DNA from 4 places in the Weizmannia sp. FSL K6-0777 genome. Region 2 is predicted to be linked to each of the others. Evidence: riboswitches for the same ligand, from Rfam matches in the RefSeq annotation. Region 2 holds a riboswitch; each other region holds the start of a gene.

Region 1 (4,213 bases), 970 kb from region 2:
GAATTTGAATTTTGGATTGCCGGCATTAAAATTATCACGTTGATCGTTTTTATCCTGCTTGGTGCGCTGATTTTATTCGGTTTATTCCCCGGGACATCTTCCACGCTGTCCAACTATACCGCGCACGGCGGCTTTTTTCCGAACGGGCTTCACGGTACGTTCAATGCTTTTCTGATCGTTATGTTTTCATACGGCGGGGCGGAACTGATCGGCGTTACCGTTTCGGAAACAAAAGACAGCGAGAAAGTGTTGCCGCGTGTGATTAAACAGACCGTTATTCGTGTCATGCTTTTTTATATTTTGCCAATCCTGGTCATTTGTGGCATTGTCCCGTGGAATCAGGTTTCTTCCGTGGAAAGCCCGTTTGTACAGGTATTCAGCCGCACAGGGATCCCCGCTGCCGCCCATGTGATGAATTTTGTGCTCTTGACGGCCGTTCTTTCTGCCGCCAATTCCGGCATTTATGCCACTTCACGCACACTGTTTAACATGGCACAGTCCGGAGAAGCGCCGCACGCCTTTTTAAAAATTTCCCGGAAAGGCGTCCCGCTCATTAGTATTTTGCTGACCTCACTGTTTATTTTAGCCGGCGTGATTCTGGCCTATCTTACGCCGAATGAGGTCATCAGCTATTTGATGACCATCCCGGGATTTACCGTCGTCCTTGTTTGGATCGCCATCTGCGCAGCCGAACTGCGGCTCCGGAAGTCGTATGCAAAATTGCCTTCCTTCCGTGTAAAAGGGTATCCTTTCATGGTCTGGATTGCGCTGCTTGCACTGGCAGGCATTTTCCTGTCCTTTTTGCTGGGCGGCGGAAACCCGATTGGAATAAGCGTCTGCCTTGCTATTTTAATCGTGCTCGTCGTCCTGTCACTGAGAATCAAAGGAAAGGAATAGGCTCCAGCCGGCTGTGTTGATAAAACCGGTCTTTTGGGCAGGGAGAGGACAGAAATACAACTGCGCGATAAGCGAGCACAAACAAGCGGTGTTGATAAAACCGGTTCCCTTGGCGGTGAGAGGACAGACACGGTGTGCACGGCGTGTCAAACTGCCAGAATGGGCGGCACGCCAACCCGTTTGGACTCTTTTTCGTTTTGTGAAGCAAATGAAAGCGGCCATGATGCCCCGCCTGGTTCTGAACCTGCTTTAAAAAAACCAATCAGCGTAAAGAAAAAAAACTCCCGACAGAGCGTGATCTGATAGGGAGTTTTTTTCTTTATCCCTCCATTCGGATAAATCCGATAAAAAAACTTGCAATAATTATATTGACTTCCATTTATTTTCTGATAAAATTTTAAACAACAAATAACTTATCAAGAGCGACGGAGGGATCTGGCCCGATGAAGTCCGGCAACCTGCAGCGAGCAGCAAGGTGCCAATTCCAGCAAAATGGGTACCATTTTGAAAGATAAGCGCTTATCCTTTACTCGCTGTCTTTCCGTAAAAATGGCGGAAAGTTTTTTATTTCTGCAAGGCCGGCCGTTTGAACCAGGATAGGCCCTGATGCGTATAATTCCTCTACATCAGGATGAATTAAATTTATGAATGAAGAAAGCGAGGAACTTGAACATGCAAAAATTAATTGTCTTAGCACTTGTCGGCCTTGCCGCGCAATTGGTGGATGGATCTCTTGGAATGGGTTACGGGGTGACTTCAACCTCACTTTTGCTAGCTTTCGGGATTGCGCCGGCTGTCGCGTCAGCTTCTGTGCATTTGGCGGAAGTTTTTACAACGGCGGCTTCCGGAGTTTCACATATGAAATTTGGGAATGTCGATAAAGGGATCATTTGGAAACTGGTTGTACCTGGAGCTGTCGGCGCCTTTCTCGGGGCAACCGTGCTTAGCCATCTTCCTGCAAGCACATTAAAACCGTACATTTCTATTTTTCTGATCGCCCTTGGCCTCTATATTCTTACCCGGTTTCTGTTCAATACGCGCGGGGCGTCGAAAGTCAAAAAGCAAACCAGGTCAAACATATTTTTTATCCCACTTGGCTTTGTCGCAGGATTTTTTGATGCAACGGGGGGCGGCGGCTGGGGCCCTATCGCCACACCGGCTTTGCTGTCCAGAAATGACATCGAACCGCGGAAAGTGATCGGCTCGGTGGATACTAGTGAATTTGCTGTATCCTTGGCATCAAGCATCGGTTTCCTCTTATCCCTCGGCGCTATGCAAATTAACTGGATTTGGACGATCGCCCTCATGCTTGGCGGCCTGATCGCCGCGCCGATTGCAGCCTATCTGGTTAAAATTTTACCGGCTCATTTGCTGGCTGTCATTGTCAGCGGCATGATTGTGTTCAGCAACGTGCAAACTTTATTAAAAATGGCGGGCGCCGGTAGCGGCTGGTACGGCGTTACCTATACAGCCATTGCGGCAATATGGGCCATCCTCATTTTCTATACAATCAGAAGACACAAACGGGCAGTTGCCAGCGCCAGCGTAAGCGTCACAGAATAAGGAATGTTTTCGGGCAAGGGATCCATTGCCCGGATTGTTTTTACCCAAACAAATTTTGGCAAAGAATGAACATAGACGCTTCTATTTGAAGGAACAGTGCCTTTTTTGCTCGCTTCCTTAATGTAGAGGCGCTCTATGTTAAGAAACAACGTCTTTTTACCGCGCTTCCTTTACGTAGACGACCTCTATGTTAAGAAACAACATCTTTTTACCGAACTTTCTTAACGTAGACGGCCTCTATGTTAAGGAACAATATAATTTTTTCTCGCTTCCTTAATGTAGACATGCTCTATGTTAAGGAACAATGTCTTTTTACCTCGCTTCCTTAATGTAGACGCACTCTATGTTAAGAAACAACGTCTTTTTTGCTTGCTTCCTTAACGTAGACGGGCTCTATGTTAAGGAACAGCACCTTTTTCGCTCGCTTCCTTTACGTAGACGGGCTCTATGTTAAGGAACAACGCCTTTTGACCTCGCTTCCTTAACGTAGACGGACTCTATGTTAAGGAACAACGTCTTTTTTGCTCGCTTTCTTAACGTAGACGGGCTCTATGTTAAGAAACAACACTTTTTTTGCTCGCTTCCTTAATGTAGACGTGCACTATGTTAAGGAACAATGTCTTTTTACCTCGCTTCCTTTACGTAGACAGCCTCTATGTTAAGAAACAACACCTTTTTTTCTCGCTTTCTTCACGTAGACGTACTCTATGTTAAGGAACAACGCAATTTTCGCTCGCTTCCTTAACGTAGCCGACCTCTATGTTAAGAAACAAAGCTATTTTCGCTCGCTTTCTTAACGTAGACGCGCTCTATGTTAAGAAACAACACCTTTTGACCTCGCTTCCTCAACATAACCGGCCATGCCGCTACCACGTAGCACCAGCAAAAATTATCCATCATAATTTTTTTCGAGATAGCATGCCTAAGTAAAGGCAGCCGCAACTCTTTTAGTGACAAACAAAAAGCGTTCTGCATGAAGATCGCCCAGAAATTTTTTGCGGATCCAAACATAGCTTAGCCCCTGCCACATATATATCATTTAAATAGAGGCAAAAAACATGGCTTAACCCGCGCCCCGTCCGGTTTGCAACCCCTGTTTATGCCGCTATCCGCCATGCCCGCTATCCCTCCCTCGTCCGCAAAGTGTATTATGTTTAAAATGTAAAACCTGTTTTGCTATAATTATATTTACTGGTATTTTCCATTTTTTGAACGGAAAGAACGGTGTGTCTATGAAAACATTGATTTCGTCGCTGCAATGGATGGCATTTATGATCGCCGGGTCGATCGCGGCCCCGATTGCCATTGCGGATGCTTTCCATTTCAGTGCAGGTGAGACTGCCCTGTTTGTGCAGCGGACGCTTTTTGTACTCGGGATCGGCGGCCTTTTGCAAGGAATTTTCGGCCACAGAATGCCCATCAATGAAGGGCCGGCCGGGTTGTGGTGGAGCGTGTTTGCCATTTATGCAGGGCTTGTCGGCAGCTTGTATAGTTCAAGCACTGAATCTCTGCAATATTTGGCAGGCGCACTGATTGTAACCGGCATCTTTTTCTTCCTGCTCGCTTTTACCGGACTTGTGGACCAATTAAATAAACTGTTTACGCCGGTAGTGACATTTATTTATTTGCTGTTGTTGGTGCTGCAGTTGAGCGGCTCTTTTATGAAAGGGATGCTCGGCATTACGGGTGCCCATCAGGAAGTCCGGCCGCTTGTTGCTGTTTTGAGCCTTGTCACCGTATTGCTTACATTCTA
Region 2 (4,213 bases):
AGCATGCCCACTTTCTTTTCCAGCGACCGGACGAGCACGCCGGTAAACCAAAGATAAGGGGCCACAACTACCGGGTGCCCGGTTGCGGTCAGCTCCTTCAGCGCATCATCAAAACGAGGCTCAAGCACTGCCAAATAAGCCGTTTTGATCTGTTCTGTCCCCAATTGCGCACGCAACCCGGCAGCAATTTTTGCAAAATCGTACAGTGTTTCCGGGTTGCGGCTGCCGCGTCCAACAATCAGAATCTCAGCACCCGGAGGCATGCCGGTTTCCATAATATTTTCCGCCAGAATCCCGATGATCCGGTCCCCGACACCGAGCGGGCGGCCGTACGTAAACACAATATGCGGATAACGTTGTTTCGCTTCCCGAATCGCACGCGGGATATCCTCATAATAATGCCCGGCACTCAGCAGCAATACCGGCACAACGGCAATGCGCCCTGCGCCACCCCGGACAAGCGCATCAATCCCTGCCGCAATATCCGGTTCCGCAATTTCCAGATAGCAAATTTCCTGGAGATCCGCATCCACCTGCGCCATTGCTTGCCGGATCGTCGCTGTTGCTTCCCGGGCGGTTTCAGGCACACGGCTGCCATGGCTGACATATAAAACGCCTTGTTTCATACCCGTTCACCCGGTACAGGCCGGAGCAGCAGAAAGCTGTTCAAACCATTTTAACTCTTCGCGCAGTTTTACCACTTCTCCGATGATCAAAAGCGATGGGTTGCGCAGCCCAGCCGCCTTTTCACTTAAATTTCCAAGCGTGCTGACCGCGGTTTCCTGTTTTTCAGTCGTGCCCCAGCGGATTAGTGCAGCCGGCATGTCCGGCGATTTGCCGTGCTTTATCAGTTGCGCACAGATGAGTGGCAGATTTTTCACGCCCATATAAATGCAAAGTGTATCAATTCCCGCATATTTGGACCAATACGCATCAAGATCTTCGCCTTTTTTCGTGACGCCCGCGATAAAAGCAACGGATGTACTGAGCCCGCGGTGGGTGAGCGGAATGCCGGCATAGGCGGGCACAGCGGAACCGGCTGTAATTCCCGGCACGATTTCAAACGGAATATGTTTTTGCACCAGGACTTCCGCTTCCTCCCCGCCTCTACCGAATATAAACGGATCACCGCCTTTTAAACGGACAACCGTTTTGCCTTGGTTAGCAAATTTCACAAGCAGGTGGTTGATCATATCCTGCGTCATCGTATGGGCATCCGGTTTTTTCCCGCAGTAGACAAGTTCTGCATCCGGCCTTGCCTCTTTTAACAGATCCGGATTCACCAGCCGGTCATATAAAATGACATCCGCTTCCCGGATCAGGCGCAATCCTTTCACTGTAATCAGCTCCGGATCGCCGGGTCCTGCCCCGACTAAATATACTTTTCTCATTTCTTCACCTGCTTTAAACTTAATCGGACTCGTTGTTTCGGTTGATGCGAGCACTTGAACGATCCTAGTCTGGATTGGCTACAAGCGGGCACCTGAAAAAGCTGGCTGCTTTTGCCGCTAGAGCTTGCTGAACGGGTCCAATTCTGCGTTTGTACCCAATTTATCAGCAAGCTCCATCTCAAAATATAAAAGAATCCATCTTCGAAAATGCGATTTTGTCTTCTCTATACGCTGAATCAGCTTCCAAGTGCAATTTTTTCCCTGGTTTTTTCATAAAACCGATTTGCCTTTAATTGCCGCATCCTTACCAAATCTAGGAATTTTATAAAATGAACGAAATCTTGTCATGCAGACTGATGCTTACTCTTATTACCTATGTCATTTTATATAGCAGCCTTATTTTTTCTGAACCGTATGCAGCCCGCACTCGGTTTTATTAAAGCCCGCCCATCTTCCCGCTCTTGAGTCGCTGTTTCCGACAGCACGTGTGCACGGGAAGCAGCCGATGCTCGGATATCCCTGGTCGTGCAATTCGTTATATGGAAGATTGTTAGACCGGATATAGTTCCAAACATCATCCCATGTCCAATGAATCAACGGGCAAATTTTAATCGAATGGAACCTTTCATCCTTATTGACAAAATTCGTTTTCGCCCTTGTCGGCGATTGCTCCCGTCGTAAGCCGGATATCCAGGCCACAGCTCCCTGCAGCGTTTCTTCAAGCGGCTTGATTTTCCGGATATAACAGCATTGGTCCGGATCCCTTTTCCAAAGGGCAGATCCGTATTGCGCCGCCTGTTCATCAAGCGTAAGCGACGGTTTTTTCATTTGTATATTTAAAGCCGGATATTTCTTTTTCACTTTTTCAATCAATTCGTAAGTCTGCGGAAAGTGCAGGTCGGTATCCAAAAATACGATATCCGCATCTTCTCTGACTTTCGAAATGAGATCAATCAGCACCATTCCTTCTGCGCCGAAACTGCACGCATATACCACTGATTTGCCGTACGTGCCATATGCCCACTGCAAAATTTCCAATGCGCCCTTCGTTTCATCTTCCGGCACGAACGCTGCGAACGGATCCGACGTAAACTGTTCATATGTGAGCCGCGTTTGCTCCACTCTATTCCCTTCTTTCTTATTCGATTACTAAGGATTAAACGACAAAAATCTTCTTACCCTGAAGTAAGAAGATATCCATTCCCGGGAAATCTTCTTATCTTTCAGGCCACCACCTGCAGGAATTGGCACAGTGCCCGTTTCCGGACCTGCTGCCGAGGCTTCACAGGGCCCTTCCCTCCACCTCTCTTGATAAGAAAATAACAACATATAAGCTTGAAGTTTATTGTATACCTTCTTATGCTATTCGTCAACGAAAAATTCTGATAAAGAAAATCAGGCCCATTTTCATGAAAGATGTTATATGTCCGTTTTTGATCCTCATTGAACGGAAAAAGTTTCCAACCAACCCTTCATTTTTTGGCTAGCTTCCTTGGGCTTTTCTTCAAAATTTTGCTTCTGTACCAGATTGGTCATTCATCTTTAAACTTGCGGATGTCCTCAGTCGTACCAGGCTCAAATCTGCGCTCCATCACCACCCGGATTTCTGCAGCATCTTTTTAAAAAGGAGCAACAGCTACCTTTTACCATAGAGGTCTTTCCTTATTATCAAACGAATAAACATAAGGCATCGTAAGAATCAAACAAACCCAAATAATGACGATTAGTGTTATGAATGCAACTTTTGGAATGCCCAATATCATCAGTCCAAATGATACGAAAAGGCAAAGTAGAGAAAGATAACCAACTTTATTTCGAAACTTCATACTTGGATATAACTTGGCTGTACAATTTGGACATTCCATGGTTTGGTCAAACTTCCATAGTCTCTTAAAAATATAAATCCACTTAAATTGATGGTTACAATTCAAACATTTTGGCAGGCTCATTAAATTTCACCTTCCTTTTCATTGATTCTAACATAAAATTCAATTTATTTTTTATATTAACAACTATGGTTTGGAAAAGTCTTCTTTTTCAGTGCGTTTTCCAACCTGCGGGGGTAAACTACATATATCAATTGACACAGACTGAATGAAGGCAAAGCGAGGTGGAAAAATGATTCATTTGGACAAGCATCATGACCCCTGGACAAACGGCATACTGCTGCGCCAACTTTCACGCAGGACAGTCCAGCCGGGTACCCTGATCCGGGAGAATGAAGCACTTTTTCAACAGTACTGTCAGCCGGAATTTCACAAACCGTTTTCCCTTTCACGGTTGCTGCTGAACCGGCGATATCCGGTTGAACCGTATAAAACGCTTGCAGATCAGAACGGCCTCGTGTACCCGGAATGGAAAACGATATTGGATCAAGCGTACAGCCGTCTGCTGGCTGTGGCATCCCGTACAGTCAATGTGGCAGATTACGGTGCGGTCGGCGATGGAAAAACCGACTGCACAGCGGCTTTCCAAAAAGCATTGGGAAACGGCCGGGTGAAAGTGATCGTACCGAATGGTGTTTTTCTAGTAAAGGGGCTTAAGCTGCCTTCATGGACATGCCTTTGCGGCAGCGGAAAAGGCGTAACCATCATCAAACTCCATCCGCATGCACCGAAAAAAACGCGTCTCATCCAAAATGCCCATTTTCATCGTGGCAATCACCATATATCGGTGGAGGGGCTCACGCTCGATTGGAATGTCGAAAGGCTCGGGCAAGAGGAAAGAACGGCGGCAGGAAATAACCGTTCAAGCTGCCTGACTTTTGCGCACGTCACGTTCGGCTGGGTGAAAAATGTGGAGGCGGTGGGGGCCGGACTGCA
Region 3 (4,213 bases), 780 kb from region 2:
TTCCTGGGGCCCGTTGGTGTAGTGGCAACCTGCCTGTTCGATGCCGGCAATTCGGTTTTATGCACGGGCGGCACATATTCGATTGCTTCCGCCGTTGCCAACAACGAAAGAACAAATGCGGCATCTTACCTAAAAAAAATGTTTTCATCCATCCCGATGGATACCTATCTGATCATGCTTGCGCTGTCGCTTTTGCATATTACATTGCCGGCAGGCGTGACCACATTTACCGGAATCGTCGGACAGGCAAACGGCTTTCTGGCCATGCTGATGATCGGGATCGGTTTTGAACTCCGGCTTGAAAAAAGCCAGGTTGCGGGCATCTTAAAAGCCGTTATCATCCGTTACGGAATGGCCATCCTGTTTGCAGCATTCTTTTATTTCCTGCTGCCGCTGCCGCTTGAAGTTCGGCTCGTGCTCGTGATTATCGCGTTTGCGCCGATTTCCGCCGTCTGCACGGCATTTACCCAGAAATGCGGCGGCAATGTCGCCATGTCCAGCACGTTTAACTCGTTGTCCATTTTGATCAGCATTGTGTTGATGACCAGCCTGATGGTCGTGCTGAAGATCGCCTGAATCATGAAAAACCGCTTAGAGCTTCCATCCTCTAAGCGGTTTTTTGATGCGGTATCCGGTTTTTCCGAGCAGCCGTTCAGGCACTTGGCGGCTGCCCGGCCGGTCTTGCGTCCAGTCCGTCATGCTCAGGCCTTGGTGTTGATCTTAATCTGATACAAATCCCTTCTCCGGTCGGCCAGTTGCCGGACGGAGCCGCTGTTGCGGTTGCGGCGCAGCTTCTCAAGATCGACATCGCCGACAACGACGGTATCGACATTGGGATCGCATTCCCCGACAATGCCATCGCGGGCAAAACCGAAATCGGAGGGAGAAAAGATCCCGGACTGGGCATACTGGATATCCATGTTTTCCACGTGGGTCAGGTTGCCGACTGTTCCCGCAATACAGGTGTACACCTGGTTTTCAATGGCCCGCGCCTGTGCACAGTAGCGGACGCGCAAATAGGCCTGGCGGTCGTCCGTGCAAAACGGGACAAAAATAATGTTCGCACCGTGGTCGACAGCGACACGGGCCAGCTCCGGAAACTCGATATCATAGCAAATCAGAATCGCAATTTTCCCGCAATCCGTATCAAATACATTGAGTTCGTTTCCTTCCGCGATCCCCCACCATTTCCGCTCATTTGGCGTAATATGGAGTTTGGTCTGCCTCTCAATCGTCCCATCGCGCCGGAACAAAAAAGCGACATTGTAAATGCCCCCGTCTTCTTCCACAAAATGGGACCCGCCGATAATGTTGACATTGTAGCGTACGGCAAGCTCTGTAAACAGTTCAATATATTGGTCTGTGTACCCGGAAAGCCGGCGCACTGCCTGGTCAGGGCGTTTTTCTTCCAGGTAGGACATCAACTGTGTGGTGAAAATTTCCGGAAAAACGGCGAAATCAGAACCGAAATCCGCGGCCACATCGACATAATATTCTACCTGTCTGACAAAATCATCGAAGGAATCAATTTTTTTCATCATATATTGGATCGCTGTAATCCTGACCGGGAACGAAGCATGATAGACACGGCGGGACTTCGGCAAATAATCGACGTTATGCCATTCCATAAGCGTTGCAAATGAAGCGGATGCTGTATCATCCGGCAAATACTGCCTGTTGATCCGCATAATCTGGAACCCTTCAAGCAGCTGGAAGGACAGAACCGGGTCATAAATATTGTGCATCTCGACTTCTTCCACGTATTCGCGCGGGGTCATTTTGTCTTTATATTTGCTGTAATTCGGAATCCGGCCGCCAATGATGATGCTTTGAAGGTTCATTTTCCGGCAAAGCTCTTTCCGTGCCTCATACAAACGGTGCCCGAACTTCATGCGCCGGTATTCCGGGTCGATCATCACTTCAATGCCGTACAGGTTGAGCCCGTGCGGATTATGGTTGGTAATGTAGCCGTTCGCAGTGATCGTATCCCATGTATGCTGGTCTTCGTATTCATCGAAATTGACAATTAAGCTGGAGCAGGAACCGACGATTTTCCCTTCGTATTCCACGCAAAACTGCCCTTCCGGAAAAATCCGGATATGGCTTTCCAGCTGCTCGTGTTTCCACGGCTCCATCCCCGGAAAACATTTTTTCGACAATGCCATAATATCATCAATGTCTTCAAAGCGGATGTTCCGCACCTCGATTTTCTTCTCAAACTTGGATACATCTGTCTCTGGCACAATCTCACACCCTTAACACACTTTTTCTATTATCATACCCTATCCGAATCGGTTTTGCCCGAAAAGCAGCTGAAATGCCGAAAATATAAGTTGACAAATCGGAATAATATTATTTATCATAGTTTTAACAAATTATTTCTATACAGCTTATCAAGAGAGGGGGAGGGACTGGCCCGAGGAAACCTCAGCAACAGATTCTTTTTGGGAATACTGTGCTAATTCCAGCAAGCGCCAAGCTTGGAAGATAAGTTAAGGAGCCTCGCCCTCTTCTTAACTTTTCTTGAAGGGGGCCTTTCTTTTTTGGATCATCCGCATGGCCGGCCGGACCACCACGCACACACGAAATTTATTTTGGGGGGTATGAAAAATGGCTCATATTGATGAAACGAAAGTAGCCCGCATTATGGAATCATTGCAAAAACTGGAGTTTGGAACAGTGGTCATTTCGATCCATGAAGGAAACATCACACAGATCGAAACAACCGAGAAAGTCCGGTTTGCACTGGAAAAGAAAAAAGCGGCACTTCCCAAACAAAAGATGGGATGACGGGCGCCGGCATTCCGGTTATCTCTTTTCCCGTTGTTCGTGCTACACGAATGCCGGCATTTGGATATCGTCCAAATGCCGGATTTGTTTAAGAGTACAGCGGTATGGAAATTTGCGGAAATGCTGTTTTTAAAGCAGCATTCAGGCGGCCAGCCGCTTGCCGGTCGAGTTCATAAAACCCATCCTTTTTTTTCACTTGTTGGTCGAGAATGAACACCCCTTTTTCAATGCAAGTTGTCCCGAGCGAAGCCAAGACCGGTTTCAGGGCGTAATCGAGCGCGAGCAAGTGGCCGAATGTGCCGCCCATGGCGAGCGGCAGCACCTGTTTGCCGGATAAGCCATTTTGCGGCAAAAGATCCAGAAACGTCTTGAGCAGTCCGGAATAAGACGCTTTATAGACCGGTGTCAAAATGATTATCGTATCGCCTTCTTCCACTTTTCTTAATGCCCCGGTGATGGGCGGGCTTTGCCGGGCATGCATTAAATCGCCGGCCGGAAGTTCCCGGATATTGATGAGCTCCGGTTCGTACCCGTGCCCCCTTAACCCGGCCCTGATATAATCACGGATCCCATTTAATCTCGTATACGCAGAAGGGCTCCCGTTCAGCAGTACTATTTTTTCCGCCATATGAATCCCCCATTTCTTCCTTAATTTTTCATTGCATGCAAAACCGGGTGGCCGCTCCCTAAAATGCGGTTTAAAATATGATTGGCCGTTGCTGCAAAGAGGGCGTGGTCCCTTTTCCGCGGATAAGGGAGTTTTACCGGGCAGTCCATCCCAATTTCCCCTTCTTCGATTAACACTACCCGATCGGCAAGGGCGACTGCTTCTTCCACGTCATGTGTCACCAATATGGCCGTAAAATGTTTTTCAAGCCAAAGCGACTGGATCAGCGCATGCATTTCAATCCGGGTTAATGCATCGAGCGCCCCAAGCGGTTCATCGAGGAGAAGGATGTCCGGCTCATGGATTAATGCCCTCGCCAGTGCCACCCTTTGTTTCTGGCCGCCGGATAAAGACGAAGGCCAATCATTTGCACGCCCTTCCAGCCCGACTTTTCCAAGCATTTCAAGTGCCTTGTTCTTCCAGTCGCCCGCAAGGCCAAGCCCGACATTTTGAAGCACGGTTTTCCATGGGAGCAGGCGGCCGTCCTGAAACATCATTTTTGCCGATCCGTTTCTGCCGGATAAAGGCGCCCCGTTTATAAGGATTTTTCCGCCGCTTGCCGCTTCAAGTCCTGAAAGCAGCCTGAGAAGCGTACTTTTGCCGCATCCGCTCCTCCCAACAATCGCAACAAATTCCCCTTTTCTTATTTTTAAATGAAGATGGCGCAGGATGCGATGGCTGCCGAATGATTTCTCCAGCCCCTCAATCTCTACAGCAAACGCCTTTTCTTTCGGCATCGTTTCCTCCTCCTTTATT
Region 4 (4,213 bases), 1.1 Mb from region 2:
TACATTCCTTGAGGATGGGAGACTTCTTTCGGAAAGCCGTTAAAAACCGGACGGACGATTATCATGCAATTTTGTTCGAAACCCGTCTGCTCGGGCAAAAAGCGGTGTGCATCAGTGGCGAGGAAGCAGTCAAAATGTTTTATGACCCGGAAAAATTCAAACGAAACGGGGCTGTGCCGAAACGTATTCAAAAAACGTTGTTTGGCGAAAATGCGATCCAGACGCTCGATGGAAAAGAGCATCTCCACCGGAAAGCGCTGTTTTTATCGCTGATGGGGCCGGATGCGCAGCAGCATTTGGCACAAATGGTCCGGGCAGCATGGGAAGCGCGCATCCCCGAATGGGAGCAAAAAGACCGTATTGTTTTGTTTGACATCCAACATGTGAAAAAGAAAACGCCTGCCGGTTAATGGCGGGCGTTTTCTTTTTTTCTTAATCGTCGCTTCCCAAAATGCCGAGAATTTGCAAAATGTAAATAAACAGGTTGATAAAATCAAGGTACAGGCTTAAAGCCAGAAGCGGGACCATTTCCTCGGAAATGCCATGGTGCTTCATTTGGTTAAAGTCAAAAACCACATACAGGGAAAAAACAATCGCGCCAATGAAGGAATACGCGAGCATCCCGGTTGAGGTTAGCGGACTAAAAATGCTGAATATTCCGATGAAGATCAATGCCAGCAATGCGACAAGCAATGCGGTGCTTAAAAAGCCAAGATCCCTTTTGGTAACGGCCCCAATGACACCCATCACGGCAAAAATGCCGAACGTGGAACCAAAAGCGAGCAGCACGACTTCAGCACCAGCCTGGGATGCATAATAAGCCACAATCGGATATGTCGTAATGCCGGAAATAAAGGTGAAGGCATAAACGAACATATACCCGACGCTCTTTTTCCTCCTTAACCAGAAAGCGGCAATGACCATTACAATTTCCGCGACCATCAGCGGCATCATGAGCGCAGGCGGAATAAATCTTCCCGTATATAAACCCGCGGTTGCAAACAGCAGTGAAACAGCAAAGACGCCAAGCACTTTCTGGAACACAGGCCTTGATTGTACAGCCTCCATAAAACCCCTCCTTGTTTTTCTTAGTACTATTATATTTTCACATCGCCCCTGATTTCAATCTTTCCGTCCCATTTTAAAAAATAATGCGAGTGCCCTTGACAAAAATGGGCGAAACATTTAAAGTGTATTTAAACCAAATAATATTTAAAATTCTTATCCAGAGAGGTGGAGGGACTGGCCCTTTGAAGCCTCGGCAGCGGTCTTTTTTTAAAGAACTGTGCCAATTCCAGAAAGCAATTGCTTGAAGATAAGAAGAGCGGACGGTTCTATTTTGCAATCCAAACCTCTTCTTATTGCCGAAGAGGTTTTTTTTTGATGGGCCTATGCAGTTAAAAGCAATTTCTTTCTGCGCACAGCAGCTGTTTAAAAAAATATGCAGAAAGAGGGAATCATGATGACAAAAACATTAACAAAAGCGCCGTACAGAGCAGACATTGTCGGAAGTTTTTTGCGCCCGGCCCGGCTGCACGATGCGCGGGAAAAATTTGCAGCGGGCACCATTTCGGCGGAAGACTTGCGTGCAATTGAAAATGAAGAAATCCGCCGGCTTGTCGACAAACAACTTGAAGCCGGCCTTGAAGCAGTAACGGACGGGGAATTCCGGCGAAGATTCTGGCATACGGATTTCATGGAGCATTTGAACGGGGTGGAAGGGTATGTACCGAACCATGGATACCGGTTTGTTGGCATTGAAACAGAAGCTTATGACGTCCGGGTAACCGGAAAAATCTCCTTTAACCCGGACCATCCGCACATAAAAGATTTTATTGCGCTGAAAGAAATCGCCGGGGACAGGGCGATTGCGAAAATGACCATTCCAAGCCCGAATCAGTTTTTCAATGCCGGGATCCGCAATGAAGACATTTACCCGGATCTTGAAGAATACACAAATGATATTATCCAAACTTACCGGGATGCGATCAAAGCTTTTTATGATGCCGGCTGCCGCTACTTACAGCTGGATGATGTCTATCTTGCCGGCCTGTGTGCACCGAAACTGCCGTTTACAGACAGTGACCTCAAGAGGGAAAGATTGATTGATCTCGCTTTACATGTAGCTAACAGCGTACTGGAAGGTAAGCCCGATGACCTGACCATCACAACCCATCTGTGCCGCGGCAACTACCAGTCGAAATGGGCTTTTGAAGGCCCATATGATAAAATTGCCCCGAAAATCTTTGCAAACGAAAAAGTAGACGGGTTTTTCCTTGAATACGACGATGAGCGTTCCGGCGGATTTGAACCGTTAAAATACATTCCGGAAGGCGGACCGAAAGTCGTGCTTGGCATTTTTACATCGAAAAAGGGCGAACTTGAAGATAAGGAACTGATCAAAAAACGAATTCAGGAAGCATCCAGGTATGTACCGCTCGAACAGCTTTGCATCAGCACTCAGTGCGGCTTCTCCTCCACCCACCACGGCAATCTTTTAACAGAAGAACAGCAGTGGGAAAAAGTAAAATATATTGTGGATACCGCAAAGAAAATTTGGGGATAAACCGGAAAAACCCGCTGGGCAGCCAGCGGGTTTTTTATCCGTCAGGACCGTGATTCAAGCACGAATCCCTTTTTCTTTTCATACAAGCTGTTTGTTCATAATTGAAGCGCACAGCCAGCTTTAATGCGAATGCTGGGCACGACCAACACTCCGTCGAACCCCGTGTGTGCGGGCTGCTTCTTCAGCCGGTGATTTAATGAAAAGCGTAATCGCAAAAGAGATCAGGCAGAGAATCGTGATCGCATGGAATGTCGGCATAAAGCCCCCGAGAAGAGAAGCAATGACCGATCCGGATAATGCGCCGATGCCGAACCCTTGGTAAATCACTGAATAATTGGCGCTTTGATTTTTCAGACCGAAGAAGTCTGAAATAATAGCCGGAAATACGGTGACATTTCCGCCGAAACCGAAAGCAATCGCTGCAACACAGATAAAGAACAAGGCGAAATTTAAGTGGGCATAGCTTAAAACGGAAACCGCAATGGCCGTTGCAAGCAGCGTCCCTGATACCACTTTCATTCTTCCAACATGGTCTGATAAACCGCCGAGAATGAGCCGTCCGATTGTGTTAAAAACGGCAATGAGTGCAACTGCATTGCTGGCCGTCGCAACATCCAGCCCGACAAGCCTCGTGCCAATGTCTTTTACAAGGCTGATCAGATACAAACCACTCATACATGCAGTGAAGAATACGATGAATAAAAGGTAAGCTTGTTTCGTTTTGAGCATTTCTTTGATGGTAAAATCTTTTCCGGCCGGTTGTTTGGATACAGTACCGGATGTGGTTGCATTTTCTGCTTCTTTCAAGAGGAAAGATCCGCCGGTGATCATGACAATCGCAATCACTCCCCAGCAAAGGAAAGCCTGTGTGACGCCAAACGAACTGAGGACGGCACCGTTTATAAACTTAAATACCAGGCTGCCAGTCCCGTACGCCCCGACGGAGATGCCTGAAACGAGGCCTTTTTTATCCGGAAACCATTTCATTAAATTGGATAAAGTCGTGATGTAAGCTGTCCCGTCAGCATAACCAACGATAAGCCCTGCCAACAGATAGAGCATCCAAAGTGTAGGTGCAAATGCACTCAAGATTAATCCTGCGCCAAGCAAAATGCCGGAAAAAGCAACCAAGCGGCGCAAACCCCATTTTGCCTGTAATTTTGTGGCAAACAATGTCGATACCGCAAGTGCCAGGCTTAAAATGGAAAATGTCGTCGATACGGCACTCAATTGCCATCCAAATTTATCAACAAGCGGCTGGTTAAACAAACTCCAAGTATAAACCGTCCCAAGCCCCATTTGCACAATCATCGTCCCCAATACAATCAGGCTGCGGTTTGCTTTTTGTTCTAACATGTCCGGTTCCTCCCGTTTCTTCTGTCCTTTTCTACAGCTCAAATTATAGTACGAAAATAAGGAGGGAACGCATTTTCGGAACGAGAATGCTTTAAAAAGGAATAAACGGTATACAAAAAGGAATGGACGGCATAGGATCAACCGCTTCCTGAAACTTTCGCGCTATATGTCCATTCAAGATGGCATATGGATAGATGCAGACATGCCAACTTTTATGCGCAAACGGTATGACCGGAAGCAAGCCATGACCGCTTTTTCAGTGCAACCCCTTGGAGGATGGCCTATCGGAAA

Evidence for each region. Region 2 has a riboswitch for S-adenosylmethionine ahead of NST70_RS01555 (phosphoadenylyl-sulfate reductase). Riboswitches for the same ligand answer to the same signal wherever they lie in the genome.
Region 1: another riboswitch for S-adenosylmethionine. It lies ahead of NST70_RS14100 (sulfite exporter TauE/SafE family protein); the one in region 2 lies ahead of NST70_RS01555 (phosphoadenylyl-sulfate reductase).
Region 3: another riboswitch for S-adenosylmethionine. It lies ahead of NST70_RS14925 (YezD family protein); the one in region 2 lies ahead of NST70_RS01555 (phosphoadenylyl-sulfate reductase).
Region 4: another riboswitch for S-adenosylmethionine. It lies ahead of NST70_RS13260 (5-methyltetrahydropteroyltriglutamate--homocysteine S-methyltransferase); the one in region 2 lies ahead of NST70_RS01555 (phosphoadenylyl-sulfate reductase).

The regions. Positions count from the first base shown of each region.
Region 1 is NZ_CP151971.1:2,922,592-2,926,804, forward strand. Features, by position in the region: gene NST70_RS14095 (amino acid permease) at 1-897, shown strand, start outside; SAM riboswitch class I at 1,308-1,415, shown strand; gene NST70_RS14100 (sulfite exporter TauE/SafE family protein) at 1,570-2,460, shown strand; gene NST70_RS14105 (purine/pyrimidine permease) at 3,693-4,213, shown strand, end outside.
Region 2 is NZ_CP151971.1:307,308-311,520, reverse strand. Features, by position in the region: gene NST70_RS01565 (sirohydrochlorin chelatase) at 1-626, opposite strand, end outside; gene cobA (uroporphyrinogen-III C-methyltransferase) at 633-1,391, opposite strand; gene NST70_RS01555 (phosphoadenylyl-sulfate reductase) at 1,788-2,513, opposite strand; SAM riboswitch class I at 2,605-2,709, opposite strand; gene NST70_RS01550 (TIGR04104 family putative zinc finger protein) at 3,035-3,340, opposite strand; gene NST70_RS01545 (glycosyl hydrolase family 28-related protein) at 3,510-4,213, shown strand, end outside.
Region 3 is NZ_CP151971.1:3,110,742-3,114,954, forward strand. Features, by position in the region: gene NST70_RS14915 (AEC family transporter) at 1-576, shown strand, start outside; gene NST70_RS14920 (bifunctional GNAT family N-acetyltransferase/carbon-nitrogen hydrolase family protein) at 702-2,246, opposite strand; SAM riboswitch class I at 2,388-2,494, shown strand; gene NST70_RS14925 (YezD family protein) at 2,611-2,790, shown strand; gene ssuE (NADPH-dependent FMN reductase) at 2,879-3,418, opposite strand; gene NST70_RS14935 (ATP-binding cassette domain-containing protein) at 3,439-4,194, opposite strand; gene ssuC (aliphatic sulfonate ABC transporter permease SsuC) at 4,209-4,213, opposite strand, start outside.
Region 4 is NZ_CP151971.1:2,749,793-2,754,005, forward strand. Features, by position in the region: gene NST70_RS13250 (hypothetical protein) at 15-410, shown strand; gene NST70_RS13255 (Bax inhibitor-1/YccA family protein) at 433-1,068, opposite strand; SAM riboswitch class I at 1,219-1,322, shown strand; gene NST70_RS13260 (5-methyltetrahydropteroyltriglutamate--homocysteine S-methyltransferase) at 1,463-2,566, shown strand; gene NST70_RS13265 (OFA family MFS transporter) at 2,687-3,922, opposite strand.